DNA from 3 places in the Rhodococcus sp. UNC363MFTsu5.1 genome. Region 2 is predicted to be linked to each of the others. Evidence: riboswitches for the same ligand, from Rfam matches in the RefSeq annotation. Region 2 holds a riboswitch; each other region holds the start of a gene.

What was found. Region 2 has a riboswitch for cobalamin ahead of BR31_RS0101290 (magnesium chelatase subunit D family protein). Riboswitches for the same ligand answer to the same signal wherever they lie in the genome.
Region 1: it holds a riboswitch for cobalamin, as region 2 does, so the genes downstream of both, BR31_RS0125625 (ABC transporter substrate-binding protein) here and BR31_RS0101290 (magnesium chelatase subunit D family protein) in region 2, are expected to answer to the same signal.
Region 3: it holds a riboswitch for cobalamin, as region 2 does, so the genes downstream of both, metE (5-methyltetrahydropteroyltriglutamate--homocysteine S-methyltransferase) here and BR31_RS0101290 (magnesium chelatase subunit D family protein) in region 2, are expected to answer to the same signal.

The regions. Positions count from the first base shown of each region.
Region 1 covers NZ_KK366015.1:83,974-88,915, reverse strand. The annotation lists gene BR31_RS0125640 ((2Fe-2S) ferredoxin domain-containing protein) at 1-351, opposite strand, end outside; gene BR31_RS0125635 (ABC transporter ATP-binding protein) at 354-1,166, opposite strand; gene BR31_RS0125630 (FecCD family ABC transporter permease) at 1,163-2,221, opposite strand; gene BR31_RS0125625 (ABC transporter substrate-binding protein) at 2,218-3,189, opposite strand; cobalamin riboswitch at 3,257-3,442, opposite strand; gene BR31_RS0125620 (phosphoribosylaminoimidazolesuccinocarboxamide synthase) at 3,510-4,403, shown strand; gene BR31_RS0125615 (S9 family peptidase) at 4,441-4,942, shown strand, end outside.
Region 2 covers NZ_JMLO01000001.1:256,708-261,649, reverse strand. The annotation lists gene BR31_RS0101300 (cobyrinic acid a,c-diamide synthase CobB) at 1-116, opposite strand, end outside; gene cobO (cob(I)yrinic acid a,c-diamide adenosyltransferase) at 110-730, opposite strand; gene BR31_RS0101290 (magnesium chelatase subunit D family protein) at 754-2,691, opposite strand; adenosylcobalamin (AdoCbl) riboswitch at 2,703-2,857, opposite strand; gene BR31_RS0101285 (GNAT family N-acetyltransferase) at 2,859-3,329, opposite strand; gene mqo (malate dehydrogenase (quinone)) at 3,342-4,886, opposite strand.
Region 3 covers NZ_JMLO01000001.1:142,905-147,846, forward strand. The annotation lists gene BR31_RS0100710 (short-chain fatty acyl-CoA regulator family protein) at 1-71, shown strand, start outside; gene metE (5-methyltetrahydropteroyltriglutamate--homocysteine S-methyltransferase) at 115-2,382, opposite strand; cobalamin riboswitch at 2,530-2,740, opposite strand; gene BR31_RS0100725 (pyruvate carboxylase) at 3,041-4,942, shown strand, end outside.

The DNA of each region.
Region 1 (4,942 bases), on a different contig from region 2:
CAGATCGGCGTACGTGTCGGTGTCGCTCAGCGGACCGGCGAGGCGGACGTCGGGCCCATCCGATCCGCGCTCGCGCAACCAGTGTCCGACGACCCGGCGGAACCACGCGTCGATCTTGCGGTCGAGCACCGTCTGGGCGCTCACGACCACGACCTCGGTCGCGCCTGCCGCGGCCGCCTCGTCGAGCGCGCCCGTGACGGATGTCCCGGTGCCGCCGAGCACCGCCGTCACGAAGACGGTGTCCGGGTGCTGGTCCCGCAGCACCCGCAGCGCCCCGAGCACCTGATCGCGGGGATCGTCGCCACGGTCGGTTGGTGCGGTGACGATCACCCACCTGCACTGCTGAATCATGGTCACGGCGTGGCTCTTTCGATGGTCTCGGTGGCGGTGCCGCACAGCACCACCAGCGGTCGTCCCGTCCGTGGATGAGGCTGCACCAGGGCGTCGAGCCCGTACACCTCCGCGAGCAGATCGGCGGTCAGCACCGACTCCGTCGGGCCCTCGGCGGTCACCCGGCCGTCGCACAGCACCACCAGGTGATCGCAGTACATCGCGGCCAGGTTCAGGTCGTGCATCGCGGCCACCGTGGTCAGGCCCCTCGCCCGGATCAGTTCCAGGAGCTCGAGCGAGGCCGAGACGTCGAGGTGGTTGGTCGGCTCGTCCAGCAGCAGCACGCAGGGCCGCTGCGCGAATGCCCGGGCCAGCTGGGTCTTCTGCTTCTCACCGCCGGACAGGCTCTGCCACAACCGGTGTCGCAGATGGGTGATCCCCGCCGTCGCGAGGCAGTCGGTGACGAGCTCGCCCGTGCCGAGCGCGGCGGGGCGGGCCCAGCCGCCGCGGTGCGGGATGGCCCCGAGTTCGACGATCTGTTCCACCGTCAGGTCCAGTTCGGTGGCCGAATGCTGTTCCACCAGTGCGACGGTGCGCGCGAACTCGCGGCGTTGCATCGTGGTCGTCGCGCCGTCGCCGAGCAGCACCCGTCCGCTGTCGGGACGCTCGAGCCGGGCGATGGTCGACAGCAGCGAGGTCTTGCCCGACCCGTTGGGTCCGATCAACCCGGTGACCCGCCCGGCCGGGGCCGTGCACGACACCCGGTCGAGGATCCGTCTGCCCCCCGCCGACCAGGAGACGTCCTCGACCCGGATGTCGGGAGAGTGGTGGGTCATGCGCGAACTCCCCGTCGTCGGAGCAGCCACACGAACACCGGGACCCCGACGATGGCGGTGACGATGCTGATCGGCAGTTCGCGCCCCGGCATGACGGTGCGGGCGGCGATGTCGGCCCACACCAGCAGCAGCGCACCCATCAGGGCGACCACCGGGAGCAGTCGCGCGTGCAGCGGCCCGACGAGCATGCGGGCCGCGTGCGGCACCACGAGCCCGACGAACCCGATGATGCCCGCCTGCGCGACCAATGCCGCCGTGCACAGCGACGCCACCGCGTACAGCACCCAGCGGGTGCGCTCGACGTTGGTGCCGAGGCTCGCGGCGGCGCGCTCACCGAACGCGAACGAGTCCAGCACCCGGCTGTAGGCCAGCACGATCGTCATCGTCACCGCGACGACGATCAGGATGCCGACCAGACCCGACCAGCGCACCCCGGCCACCGAGCCGAGGGTCCAGCTCAGCACCCGGTGGGCGGCGTCGCGGTCGCCGAACAGCACCAGCGCCGACGTGAGCGCCGCGGCCAGCTGCCCAACCGCTATCCCGGCGAGGACGAGCCGGCCGGGCATCAGCGCCCCGGACCGGGACGTCGCGATGACGAACACCAGCAGCAGGCTCCCGAGCGCGCCGAGGAACGCCGCCGACGAGACGGCACCGAACCCGAGGGCGCCCACCGCACTCGCACCGGTGGTGAGCACCAGGACCGCGCCCAACGACGCGCCCCCCGACATGCCGAGCAGGTAGGGGTCGGCCAGCGGGTTACCGGTCAGCGACTGCAGCACGGCGCCGCACAGGGCGAGACCGGCGCCGATCGCGGCGGCCGCCAGCACCCGCGGCATCCGCAGGTCGACGACGATGTGCGTGGTGAGCAGGTCGGTGCCGGGTCCGATACCGAGCCGTCCGGCGATCGACTCGACGACCGTGCCGATCGACAGGTCGGCCGCGCCGATCGCGACCCCGGCCGCGCAGCTCACCGCGAGCAGCGCGATCAGGATCGCCGACCAGGCGGGGCCTGCCGTCGCGGCTGCCCGGATCGGTGCCCGGGTGGACGCGGTCACGCCCCGTCGCCGCCCAGCTGCCCGGCGACAAGGCTCGCGCCCTCGATCGTGCGCGGACCCGGCGTGGTCGTCGAGAACGGGACCACGACGAACGCGTCCTCGCGCACCGCCTTCAGGTCCTTGAGCGCCGGGTCGCCGCGCAGGTAGGCCTTCTTCTCCTCGGCCGTGTCCCACGAGGCGTCGGCGAGGACGATGACGTCCGGGTTCGCTGCCAGCACCGTCTCCCAGCTGCCGTCCGCCCATGACCCGTCCGTGCCGGCGAAGATGTTGGTGCCGCCGACCGCGTCGATGATCAGCTGCGGCCCGCCCGCGTTGGCCCCGACGTACGGCGTCGTGGTCTTGCTGTCGTACCAGAAGATGCTCTTGCCCTTCGCAGGCGCGGCGGACTCGATGCCCGCCAGCGTCTCGCGCATCTGCGCGACCACAGCCGCGGCCTCGTCCTCGCGACCGAACATGATCCCGTAGTCGGTGATCTCGGCGCCGATCGAATCCCAGGCGACCGCGGGTCGCGTCGACTTGTCCTTGCAGCCGAAGGGGGAGACGTAGGTGGCGACACCGAGCTCGTCGAACGACTCGTGCGAACCGACGCCCTTGTCGTCGAACGTGCTCGAGTACGCCGCCGTCACCAGGTCGGGCTTGGCCTCGAGGAGGGCCTCGCGGCTGGGGTAGTCCTTCTCGTCGAGAGCAGGGACCTGCGCGTAGGCGGAGGCCCACTGCGGTGCGATGGCGTCGTCGAGATAGGCCGTTCCCACCATCCGATCCTGCGCGCCGATCGACAGCGCGGTCTCGGTGGCGCCCTGGTTGAGGGTGACACCGCGTTCGGCAGGCCCGTCGAGGGTCACGGTGCGGCCGCAGTTCTCGAGGGAGATGGTCGCGGTTCCCGACTCCGCGGAACCGGTGGTGCAGGCGGTAAGGGCGATGGCGGCGGCGACGGAGGCCGCGGCAGTGGAGAGAACGCGCGGTGACACCCGCGCGTGAACTCGAAGATCAACAGGGGTGCGCAAAGCGACCCGCCTTCCATGACTCGTGGAAAACGTGCAGGTATGTGTCACGGCCGGTCTCCTGGCTCGGCAGGGATGGCCGCCGGCTACGCCTTCCCGGACGCATGCGCATCCAGTGGCTGGGGTCGAACCCCTGGCAGTCGACGTACCTGCTCACAGTGGCGAGTACCGCGCCGGCTTTGCACCGGACTTCCCGAACACCGCGACAACGGTTGAAGGATAGACCAATGCCCGTGGTCGGCGGTCGCCCCCGAATCGGCCGGGGGGTGACCCGATAGGGTGCCCGTGTGCGCCCCTCACTCTCCGACTACGCCCACCTGGCCGGCGGCAAGGTCCGCGACCTCTACACGATCGACGACGAGCACCTGCTGCTGGTCGCGAGCGACCGGATCTCCGCCTACGACCACGTGCTGAGCACCCCGATCCCCGACAAGGGTCGCGTGCTCACCGCGATGAGCGTGTTCTTCTTCGAGGAACTCGGCGGCAGCAACCACCTGGCCGGTGCGCCCGACGACGAGCGGATCCCGGCCGAGGTGCTCGGTCGCGCCCTCGTGGTGCGCAAGCTGAACATGGTGCCGGTCGAGTGTGTGGCCCGTGGCTACCTCACCGGGTCCGGGCTCGCCGACTACCAGCGCACCGGCGCCGTCTGCGGCGTCGAGCTGCCCGAGGGTCTCGTCGAGGCCAGCAAGCTGCCCGAGCCGATCTTCACCCCGGCCACCAAGGCGGTGCTCGGCGAGCACGACGAGAACGTCGACTTCGCGACCGTGGTCGACCAGATCGGTCAGGAGCTGGCGGTCAAGCTTCGCGAGGACACCCTCGACATCTACTTCCGGGCGGCCAGCTTCGCCGCGGACCGGGGCATCATCCTGGCCGACACCAAGTTCGAGTTCGGCCTCGACGCCGACGGCAACCTCGTCCTCGCCGACGAGGTGCTCACCCCCGACTCCTCCCGGTACTGGCCCGCCGACGGCTACGAGCCGGGCCGGGTGCAGCCGAGCTTCGACAAGCAGTTCGTCCGCAATTGGCTCACCGGCCCCGAGTCCGGCTGGGACCGGGCGAGCGACACGCCCCCGCCGCCGCTGCCCCAGGAGATCGTCGACGCGACCCGGGCCCGGTACATCGAGGCCTACGAGCGCATCTCCGGGCTGTCCTTCGACGACTGGGTCCAGACCCCGGTGTAGCCGTCACGGCGCGGCACGCACCGCCTAGGCTGGCGGCATGACTTCGTCCGTCACCCCGGTCAGCAGCCCCATCGCAGCCCCGGTCGCCAAGAAGGTCCCCCTCGAGCGCACCCACCACGGCGACACCTTCGTCGACAACTACGAGTGGCTGCGCGAGAAGGACGACCCCGAGGTGCGCGCGTACCTCGAGGCGGAGAACGCCTACACGGAGCAGCAGACCGAGCACCTCGCGCCGTTGCGGGAAAAGATCTTCCAGGAGATCAAGTCCCGCACCCAGGAGACCGATCTGTCGGTGCCGTCCCGGATGGGCCAGTGGTGGTACTACTCGCGCAGCTTCGAGGGCAAGCAGTACGGCGTGCAGTGCCGGTGCCCGATCTCGGGCCCGGACGACTGGACCCCGCCGGTGCTCTCCACCGACACCGAGATCGAGGGCGAGCAGGTGCTGCTCGACAGCAACCTGCTCGCCGAGGGGCATGACTTCTTCTCGCTCGGTGCGTTCTCGATCACCCTCGACGGCGATCTGCTGGCGTACTCCGTGG
Region 2 (4,942 bases):
GGCGCCACCCGATCTCCCGCCGCGCGCAGGGCACCGATCAGACCCGTTGCGACGGTGGTCTTTCCGCTGCCTGAGGCGGGTGCGGCGATGACCACCGCCGGAACGGCGTTCACCACTCGATGCCCCGCTGGCCCTTGCGTCCGGCGTCCATCGGGTGCTTGATCTTGGTCATCTCGGTGACGAGGTCGGCCGCGTCGATCAGGGCCTGCGGCGCATCCCTGCCGGTGATCACCACGTGCTGGTTCCCGGGCCGCGAACTCAGCACCTCGACCACCTCGTCGACGTCAACCCAGCCCCATTTGAGCGGGTAGGTGAACTCGTCCAGGACGTAGAACTTGTGCTCCTCGTTCGCGATCCGGCGGGCCACCTCACGCCAGCCGTCCAGCGCGACGCGGGCGTGGTCCTCGTCCTCGCCCTTCTTGCGGGTCCAGGACCAGCCCTCGCCCATCTTGTGCCACTGCACCGGTCCGCCGACGCCGGTGGACTCGTGCAGCTCGCCGAGCGCCCGGAACGCCGACTCCTCGCCGACCTTCCACTTCGCGCTCTTGACGAACTGGAACACCCCGATGTCGAAGCCCTGGTTCCAGGCTCGCAACGCCATCCCGAACGCGGCGGTCGACTTCCCCTTGCCCGGGCCCGTGTGCACGGCCAGCACGGGCGCGTTGCGGCGCTGCCGGGTGGTCAGGCCGTCGTCGGGGACGTTCTCGGGAAGCGGTACACCCTTGGGCATCGTCTGATACTCCTCTTTCCGTTCTAGGCCGCGAGCTTCGCGGTGCCGGCGCGGACGACGCCGGCCACCTGCTCCGCCGAGAGCTCGCCGAGCCGGATGTAGGCACCCCGCAGCGCGGTCGCCAGGTCACGGGCCAGGCCGAGGCGCACCATGCCGGACTCGCAATCCACCACAACCGAGGCCACCGACTCGCCCGCGAGCAGGGTCGCGGCCACCCGGGCGCGATGGACCGGGTCGGCTCCGCCGGTCGCGCGGCCGTCGGTCAACGCGACCACCATCGCCCGACGCTGGGGGTCGCGCACCTTCTCCCGCAGCACCACCTCGCGGGCCTTCAGGAATCCTTGCGCCAGTGGGGTTTTGCCGCCGGTGCGCAATGAGCGCAGTCGCCGGACCGCGACGTCGACGGACGAGGTGGGCGGCAGCACCAGCTCGGCGGCGGCGCCCCGCACGGTGATCACCGCGACCTTGTCGCGGCGCTGGTAGGCATCGCGCAGCAGCGAGACGACGGCGCCGGTGACCGCGGAGAGCCGGTCCCTCGCGGCCATCGAACCGGACGCGTCGACCACGAAGACCACCAGGTTGCCCTCGCGACCCTCGCGGTGCGCCCCTCGGATGTCGCTGGGCGCCAACACCATCCGGCCGTCCCGCCGTCCACGGGCGACCTGGTGCTCGGCGGCCGCGAACAGGGTGCCGACCAGGTGCAGCCCCCGGCCCGCTTCGGTGGTCGGCCGCACGGTCCGGCCCTGCGCGGAGCGCGAACGCGAACGCCTGCCCGGCGCGCCCTCGCCGACACCGGGGATCGTCAGCAGCCGGGTCTTGAACTGCGCCGAGGGCGCCGCGGCCGCGCGTTCGGGGGCACGGACAGGGCCGGGCTGTTCACTCTCGCTCGGCTCCGCGGATTGCTGGGCACCGTCGGGGGACGCCCCGTCGGACTCGGGCTCGGGCGCGCCGCCGCCGGGTCCGTCGGGATCGGGCTCGGGTTCGGGCTCCGGCTGGTTCGCCTGCTCGGCGGCGTCCCGCATCGCGTCCTCGAGCTGCTGCGGGTCGAGGCCCGGCTCGTCGAACGGGTCGCGGCGGCGGCGATGCGGCAGCGTCAGCTCCGCGGCGACCCGCACGTCCTCCTCGGCGACGGCGTCCGCGCCGCGCCAGGCGGCGTGCGCGGTGGCGGTGCGGGCCAGCACCAGGTCCGCGCGCATGCCGTCGACATCGAACGACGCGCACAACGCGGCGATGCGGCGCAGTTCGGTGTCGCTGAGCTCGATGGCGGGCAAGGCGGCCCTCGCCGCGGCGATGCGGCGGGCCAGCGCCGAGTCCTCGTCGGCGTACCTGGCCGCGAATCCGGCGGGGTCGGCCTCGAAGTCGAGGCGCCTGCGCACCACCTGCATGCGGACGTCCACCTCGCGCGAGGCCGCCACGTCGACGGCGAGGCCGAAGCGGTCGAGCAGCTGCGGGCGGAGTTCGCCCTCTTCCGGGTTCATGGTCCCCACCAGGACGAACCGCGCGGGATGGGAGTGGGAGACCCCATCGCGCTCGATGTGCACGCGCCCCATCGCGGCGGCGTCCAGCAGCACGTCCACGAGGTGATCGTGCAGCAGGTTGACCTCGTCGACGTAGAGCACGCCGTCGTGGGCCGCGGCCAGCAGTCCGGGCTGGAAGGCCCGCTCCCCGTCCCGCAGCACCTTCTCCAGGTCCAGCGAGCCGACCACCCGGTCCTCGGTGGCGCCGACCGGCAGCTCCACCAGCCGGGCGGGCCTGCCGCCGTTGCCGTCGTCGACGGGTGGCAGCAGCGCGGCGAGGGCGCGCACCACCGTCGACTTCGCGGTACCTTTCTCGCCGCGCACCAGCACGCCCCCGATGCCGGGGTGAACGGCGCAGAGGGTCAGGGCGAGCCGGAGCGTGTCCTGACCGACGATCGCACTGAACGGAAAGCCCGGTTCGGACCCGGTACCAGCTTGTGCCACAGCGAATTTCCCTTCACTCCCCGGTGTCCACGCCGAGGGTTCGGACCTTGACCCGCTGCCGCGGCGATCTGACTCCGGATCCGGTCGTGGCCGGATCCATCACAGTGGCGGGACCGTGCCTGGTTCACACAGGACTTCCCCGCGGCAGGGAACTACGGATGCTGACTCTAGACCTCGCGCCATGGCTCGCCGCCACCGCGCCGCATCGGCACGTGCGGGATCCCGTCCTCGATGAACTCTTCGCCGTCGGGCGTGAACCCGTGCTTGGCGTACATGTCCACCAGGTGGCTCTGTGCGCTGAGCCTGCACGGCGCCGACCCGACCTCCGCGAGCGCCGTGCGCAGCAGCCTGGTGGTGTGTCCGTGCCCCCGCGCGTCCGCACGGGTGCAGAGCCGTCCGATGCGGTACGAGGTGCTGCCGTCGTGCTCCTCCATCAGGCGGAGCGTGCACACGACCTGACCGTCCTGCTCGATCCACAGGTGCCTGGTGCCGGGGAGCAGGTCCCGCCCGTCGAGTTCCGGGTACGGGCAGGCCTGCTCCACGACGAACACGTCGACCCGCAGTCTCAGCAGGTCATAGAGCGTGCGGAGGTCCAGATCGAGCGCCCAGGCGCGGTGCAGAGCCGCTGTTGCCGTCATACGGTGTGACTATCACACCGCGGCGGAGGCGGTCTCCTGAACCTCGGTGTCGAGCTCGAGCACGCGGCTGGACCAGTCCCAGACCTCGGTGAACAGCGACTTGTCGTCGGAGAGCTTCACGCCGAGCGAGGGCACCATCTGCTTGAGCTGCGGCTCCCACGAGGCGAACCGGTCCGCGAAGCAACGCTTGAGCACGTCGAGCATCGCCGGGACCGCGGTCGAGGCGCCGGGCGAGGCGCCGAGCAGACCGGCGATCGAGCCGTCCGCGGCGCTGATGACCGCGGTGCCGAACTCGAGCACGCCGCCCTTGCGCTTGTCGCGGCGGATCACCTGAACGCGCTGGCCCGCCGTGATCAGCTCCCAGTCGGCGCCGAGCGCCTCGGGGACGAACTCGCGCATGGTCTCGATGCGACCCTCCGCGTTCTTCGCGAGCTCGCTGACCAGGTACTTGACCAGGCCGAGCTCGGAAACGCCGACCCCGAGCATCGACAGCAGGTTGTTCGGCTTGACCGACCCGGGCAGGTCGGTGACCCGACCCTCCTTGAGGAACTTCGGCGACCAACCGGCGTACGGGCCGAACAGCAGGCCCGGCTTGCCGCCGATGACGCGGGTGTCGAGGTGCGGCACCGACATCGGCGGGGCACCGACGGCGGCCTTGCCGTACACCTTCGCGCGGTGCTGATCGATCAGCTCCGGGTTGGTGCAGCGCAGGAAGGCGCCGCTGACGGGAAAGCCTCCGAAGCCCTTGGCCTCCTTGATGCCGGACTGCTGCAGCAGGTGCAGGGCACCGCCACCGGCTCCGACGAAGACGAACTTGGCCTTGACGGTCTTGCGGCCGCCGGTGCGACGGTTGTGCACCTTGAGCGTCCAGCTGCCGTCGGACTGCTTCTTGATGCCCGTGACCTCGTGACCGAAGTGCACGGTGCCGCCGGAGGAGGCGACGTGGTTGAGCAGCTGCTTGGTCAGCGCGCCGAAGTCGACGTCGGTGCCGCCCTCGGTCCAGTTGAGGGCGATGGGGTCGGAGAAGTCGCGACCCTTGGCCATCAGCGGCAGGCGGCGGGCGAACTCGTCCGCGCTGTCGGTGTACTCCATGCCGTTGAACAACGTGTGTCCGGCAAGGGCGTCGTAGCGCGCCTTCAGGTACTTCACGTTGTCCGCCCCGTGCACGAAGCTCACGTGCGGGATGGGGTTGATGAACTCCTTGGGGGCGGTGAGGATGCCCTGTTCGAGCGCGTGCGCCCAGAACTGCCGGGAGACCTGGAACTGCTCGTTGACCGTGATCGCCTTGGCGATGTCGACGGAGCCGTCCTTGTTCTCGGGGGTGTAGTTGAGCTCACACAGAGCAGAGTGTCCGGTACCCGCGTTGTTCCACGGGTCGCTGCTCTCCGCGGCGGCGGCGTCGAGCCGCTCGAACACGCTGATCGACCAGTCCGGCTGCAGCTGCCGCAGGATGGCTCCGAGGGTCGCACTCATGATGCCCGCACCCACGAGCACTACATCGGTCTTGGTCTCTACCGCGTTGTTGTCTGACACTGGAAAATCGACTTCCTTGTCCATTGGCAGTGGGCAGTCGCGCCGACTGCAGCGGATAGGTTACCCGCGCGTATACGCGA
Region 3 (4,942 bases), 110 kb from region 2:
TCCCGCAGTTGGGGCGGTCGGTCCTGGTGAACGAGAACAGCAGCGGCCACCTGCCGTACCCGCACACGTAGCCGCACCCGCGCCGCCGTGGCGAGCGCGGGTGCGGCTCGGTGCTTACAACTCGGCCCGGACCAACTCGGTCGCGGCGACCAGGTTGTGCAGGGACGCCTCGACCTCGGCCCGGCCGCGGGTTTTCAGGCCGCAGTCGGGGTTGACCCAGAGGCGTTCCGCAGGAACCGCCTTCAGCGCGGCCCGCAACGAGTCGGCGATCTCGTCGACCGAGGGCACCCTGGGGGAGTGGATGTCGTAGACGCCAGGGCCGACGCCGAGATCGAACCCGACGGCGTTGAGATCGTCGAGGACCTCCATGTGCGAGCGCGCCGCCTCGATGGAGGTGACGTCTGCGTCCAAGCCGGCGATCGCCCCGATCACCTCGCCGAACTCCGAGTAGCACAGGTGGGTGTGGACCGCGGTCGCATCGGCGACCCCGGAGGTGGCCAGCCGGAATGCGCCGACCGACCAGTCCAGGTAGGCGGGTTGATCCGCCGTCCGCAGCGGCAACAGCTCACGCAGTGCGGGTTCGTCCACCTGCACCACCTGCGCTCCCGCCGCCTCCAGGTCGACGGTCTCCTCGCGGATCGCGAGAGCCACCTGGTCGGCCGACTCGGACAGCGGCTGGTCGTCGCGGACGAACGACCACGCCAGGATGGTGACCGGTCCGGTGAGCATGCCCTTGACCGGCTTGGCCGTCAGTGACTGGGCATACGAGGTCCACTCGACCGTCATCGGGCGCGGCCTGCGGACGTCGCCGAACAGGATCGGCGGTCGTACGCAGCGGGTCCCGTAGGACTGCACCCAGCCGTTGGCAGTGGCGAAGAATCCGTCGAGCTGTTCGGCGAAGTACTGCACCATGTCGTTGCGTTCGGGCTCGCCGTGCACCAGCACGTCCAGACCCAGCCGTTCCTGGAGGGCGATGACATCGGCCACCTCGCCGCGCATCCGGCGCAGGTACTCGGCCTCGTCGATCTCGCCCTTCCGCAGCGCGGCCCTGGCCACCCGGATCGCGGTCGTCTGCGGGTAGGAGCCGATCGTGGTGGTGGGCAGCAGCGGCAGCGGCAGGACGGCCGCCTGCACCTCGCGACGCTCCGCGGCGGGACGCCGTCCGCCGTCGGACGCCTTCAGGGCGGCGAGCCGCTCGCGGATCGCCCGGTCGTGCAGCCGTGGATCGGCCGCCCGGGAGGCCAGGGCGGCCGCCGCCCGCGCCAGTTCCGCGGCGACGGCATCGCGACCGGACCGCAGGCCGGTCGCGAGGGTGGTCACCTCGCGCACCTTCTCGAATCCGAAGGCCAGCCAGGATCGCAGCGAGTCGTCGAGTCCGGTCTCGCCCTCGAGCGAGTACGGCACGTGCAGCAGGGAGCAGGAGGTGGAGACCGCGATCGAACGAGCATTCCCGCGCAGGGTTTCGAGGGTCGCCAGCGACTCGGTCAGGTCGTTGCGCCAGACGTTCCTGCCGTCCACGATCCCGGCGACGAGGTGCTTGCCCGCGAGTTCGGGGATCGCGGCCAGTGCCTCCGGATCGCCCGCGACGAGGTCGACCGCAAGTCCCTCGACGCCGGTCCACGCCAGCATGGGTAGCGCGGCGCCGAGGTCGCCGAAGTAGGAGGCGAGCAGTATCGCGGGCCGGTGCTCGATCGCGGACAGCGCCCGGTAGACCTCGCCAGCGGTCGCGATCTCGGACTCCGTGCGATCGGCGACCAGCGCCGGCTCGTCGATCTGGACCCATTCGACGCCTGCGTCCGCCAGCCGCCCGAGCAGCTCGGCGTACAGCGGGAGCAGTTCCCCGACCCGCGAGAGGAGCGACGACTCGGAGTCGATCGCCTTCGACAGGAGCAGGAAGGTGACCGGTCCGATCAGCACCGGTCGCGCCGCGATGCCGAGGGCCTGCGCCTCCTCCACCTCGGCGAGCACCTTCGACGGGTCGAGGGTGAACCGGGTCGAGGGGCTGATCTCCGGGACCAGGTAGTGGTAGTTGGTGTCGAACCACTTCGTCATCTCGAGCGGGGTGACGGTGGCGGTGCCGCGAGCGGCAGCGAAATAGCGATCGAGCGCTGTCGACTCGCCTGCGACCCGATCCGGCAGGGCGCCGAGCATCGCGGCGGTGTCGAGCATCTGGTCGTAGTACGAGAAGACATTGACGGGGACGGAATCGATCCCGGCGTCGCGCAGATCGGTCCAGCTCTGTCTGCGCAGCTCTCGCGCGACGGCGCCGAGCGCGGCAGCGTCGAGTGTGCCGGCCCAGAAGGCTTCGACGGCCTTCTTGAGTTCGCGGCGGGGACCGATGCGCGGGGAGCCCAGCACGGTTGCGGTGAAGATGGATGTCACGGTGTTCTCCAGTTGCTGACAGCGTGGGTGGCCACCACCGGCAGACGAGACCACGGACCGAGCCCTTGTGTCGCCCGCATGTGGGCAGCAGTGAGCACTGATCCGATCTACTCGCCCATTCCACGAGGCGGTGGACCGTCGGGCACGGCGTGCCCGACGCAGTCGGCAGGTCTTCGGACTCGCAGGCGCCCGGTGATCGACACCGGTCCTAGTGGCCGTCGCTTCCCAGACGTGAGTCCAGTGCATGGTGACGGCGGTCGTTCCTGCATACCGCTGCGGGACAGTCCCGGATTCTCACCGGGTTCCCTCTCACACCTCTCTCCTCATAGACAGGGAGACGTGCTTCGACGCCGGGCGGGGACTTCGGGGCTCCTCACGACCACACCGGGCGGACCGATTGCACCACCGAGTATAGGGGCGGACGGGACCGGCCGAGCGGCTCGCTGCGGGGGTATTCGCCCGCCGTTCGGCCCGTCTGCGAACCCTGCGAAAGGGGTCGCGAATCAGACGAATCCGCAGTTCACGGCGGGTACCGTGTCGCTGTGAGGTGGGTGCCGGTAGCGTACTGCATCGTTACAGCGGGTCGAGTATGCGGGAATTTCCCGGATGCTAGGACACCGTCCGGCGAGCGGTACGAGAGCAAGGGTAATTTTCAGCAATGTTCTCTAAAGTTTTGGTTGCCAATCGCGGGGAAATCGCGATCAGGGCGTTCCGTGCCTCCTACGAGCTGGGCGCGGGGACCGTAGCTGTCTTTCCGTACGAGGACCGCAACTCGGTCCACCGTCTGAAGGCCGACGAGAGTTACCAGATCGGGGAGGAGGGGCACCCGGTCCGGGCCTACCTGTCGATCGCGGAGATCGTCGCGGCGGCGAAGAAGGCAGGCGCCGACGCCATCTACCCCGGTTACGGTTTCCTCTCCGAGAACCCGGACCTGGCCGCGGCCTGCGCCGCCGAGGGCATCACCTTCGTCGGACCGTCCGCGGAGGTGCTCGAGCTCACCGGCAACAAGGCCCGCGCGATCGCCGCCGCGAAGGCGGCAGGCCTCCCCGTGCTCGCCTCGTCGGAGCCGTCCGCCGACGTGGACGAGCTGCTCGTGGCCGCCGAGTCCATGCAGTTCCCGCTGTTCGTCAAGGCGGTCGCCGGTGGCGGTGGTCGCGGCATGCGCCGGGTCGCCGAGCCAGCCCAGTTGCGTGAGGCGATCGAGGCCGCGGCCCGCGAGGCGGAGTCCGCGTTCGGTGACGCCACCGTGTTCCTGGAGCAGGCCGTCGTCGACCCGCGGCACATCGAGGTGCAGATCCTGGCCGACGGTCAGGGCAACGTGATCCACCTCTTCGAGCGCGACTGCAGCGTGCAGCGACGGCACCAGAAGGTGATCGAGCTGGCGCCCGCGCCGAACCTGCCGGAGGAGCTGCGCGCGCGGATCTGCGCGGACGCGGTCGCCTTCGCCAAGGAGATCAACTACAGCTGCGCGGGCACGGTGGAGTTCCTCCTCGACACCCGCGGCAACCACGTGTTCATCGAGATGAACCCGCGCATCCAGGTCGAGCACACCGTCACCGAGGAGGTGACGGACGTGGACCTGGTGCAGGCGCAGCTCCGAATCGCCTCCGGCGAGACCCTGGCCGACCTGTGTCTGGCCCAGGAGTCGATCAAGCTCCGCGGCGCGGCGCTGCAGCTCCGCATCACCACGGAGGACCCGGCCAACGGATTCCGTCCCGACACCGGCCGGATCACCGCCTACCGCACGCCCGGCGGTGCCGGGGTGCGCCTCGACGGCGGCGCGAACCTGGGCGCCGAGGTCGGCGCCTACTTCGACTCGATGCTCGTCAAGCTCACCTGTCGCGGCCGGGATCTGCCCGCGGCCGTGGCCAGGGCGCGCAGGGCGGTGACCGAGTTCCGGATCCGCGGCGTTGCCACGAACATCCCGTTCCTGCAGGCCGTCCTCGACGACCCCGACTTCCGCGCGGGCAACGTGACGACCTCGTTCATCGAGGAGCGCCCGGCGCTGCTGACCTCGAGGGCGTCAGCCGACCGCGGCACCAAGATCCTGACCTACCTCGCCGACGTGACCGTGAACAAGCCGCACGGCGAGCGCCCCACCACCGTCTACGCACGCGACAAGCTGCCCAAGATCGATCTGACCACGCCGCCGCCCGCCGGCTCGAAGCAGCGACTGGTCGAGCTCGGACCCGAGGGCTTCGCCGCCGCGCTGCGAGCGCAGGAAGCGCTCGGTGTCACCGACACCACCTTCCGCGACGCGCACCAGTCCCTGCTCGCGACCCGGGTGCGCACCGGCGGCCTGCTCGACGTCGCCGGTCACGTCGCCCGGATGACGCCCGAACTGCTGTCGGTGGAGGCATGGGGCGGCGCGACCTACGACGTCGCGCTCCGCTTCCTGCACGAGGACCCGTGGGAGCGGCTGGCCGCACTGCGCGAGGCGATGCCGAACATCTGCCTGCAGATGCTGCTGCGTGGCCGCAACACCGTCGGCTACACGCCCTACCCCGAGTCGGTCACTCGCGCGTTCGTGCGCGAGGCCACCTCGACGGGCGTCGACATC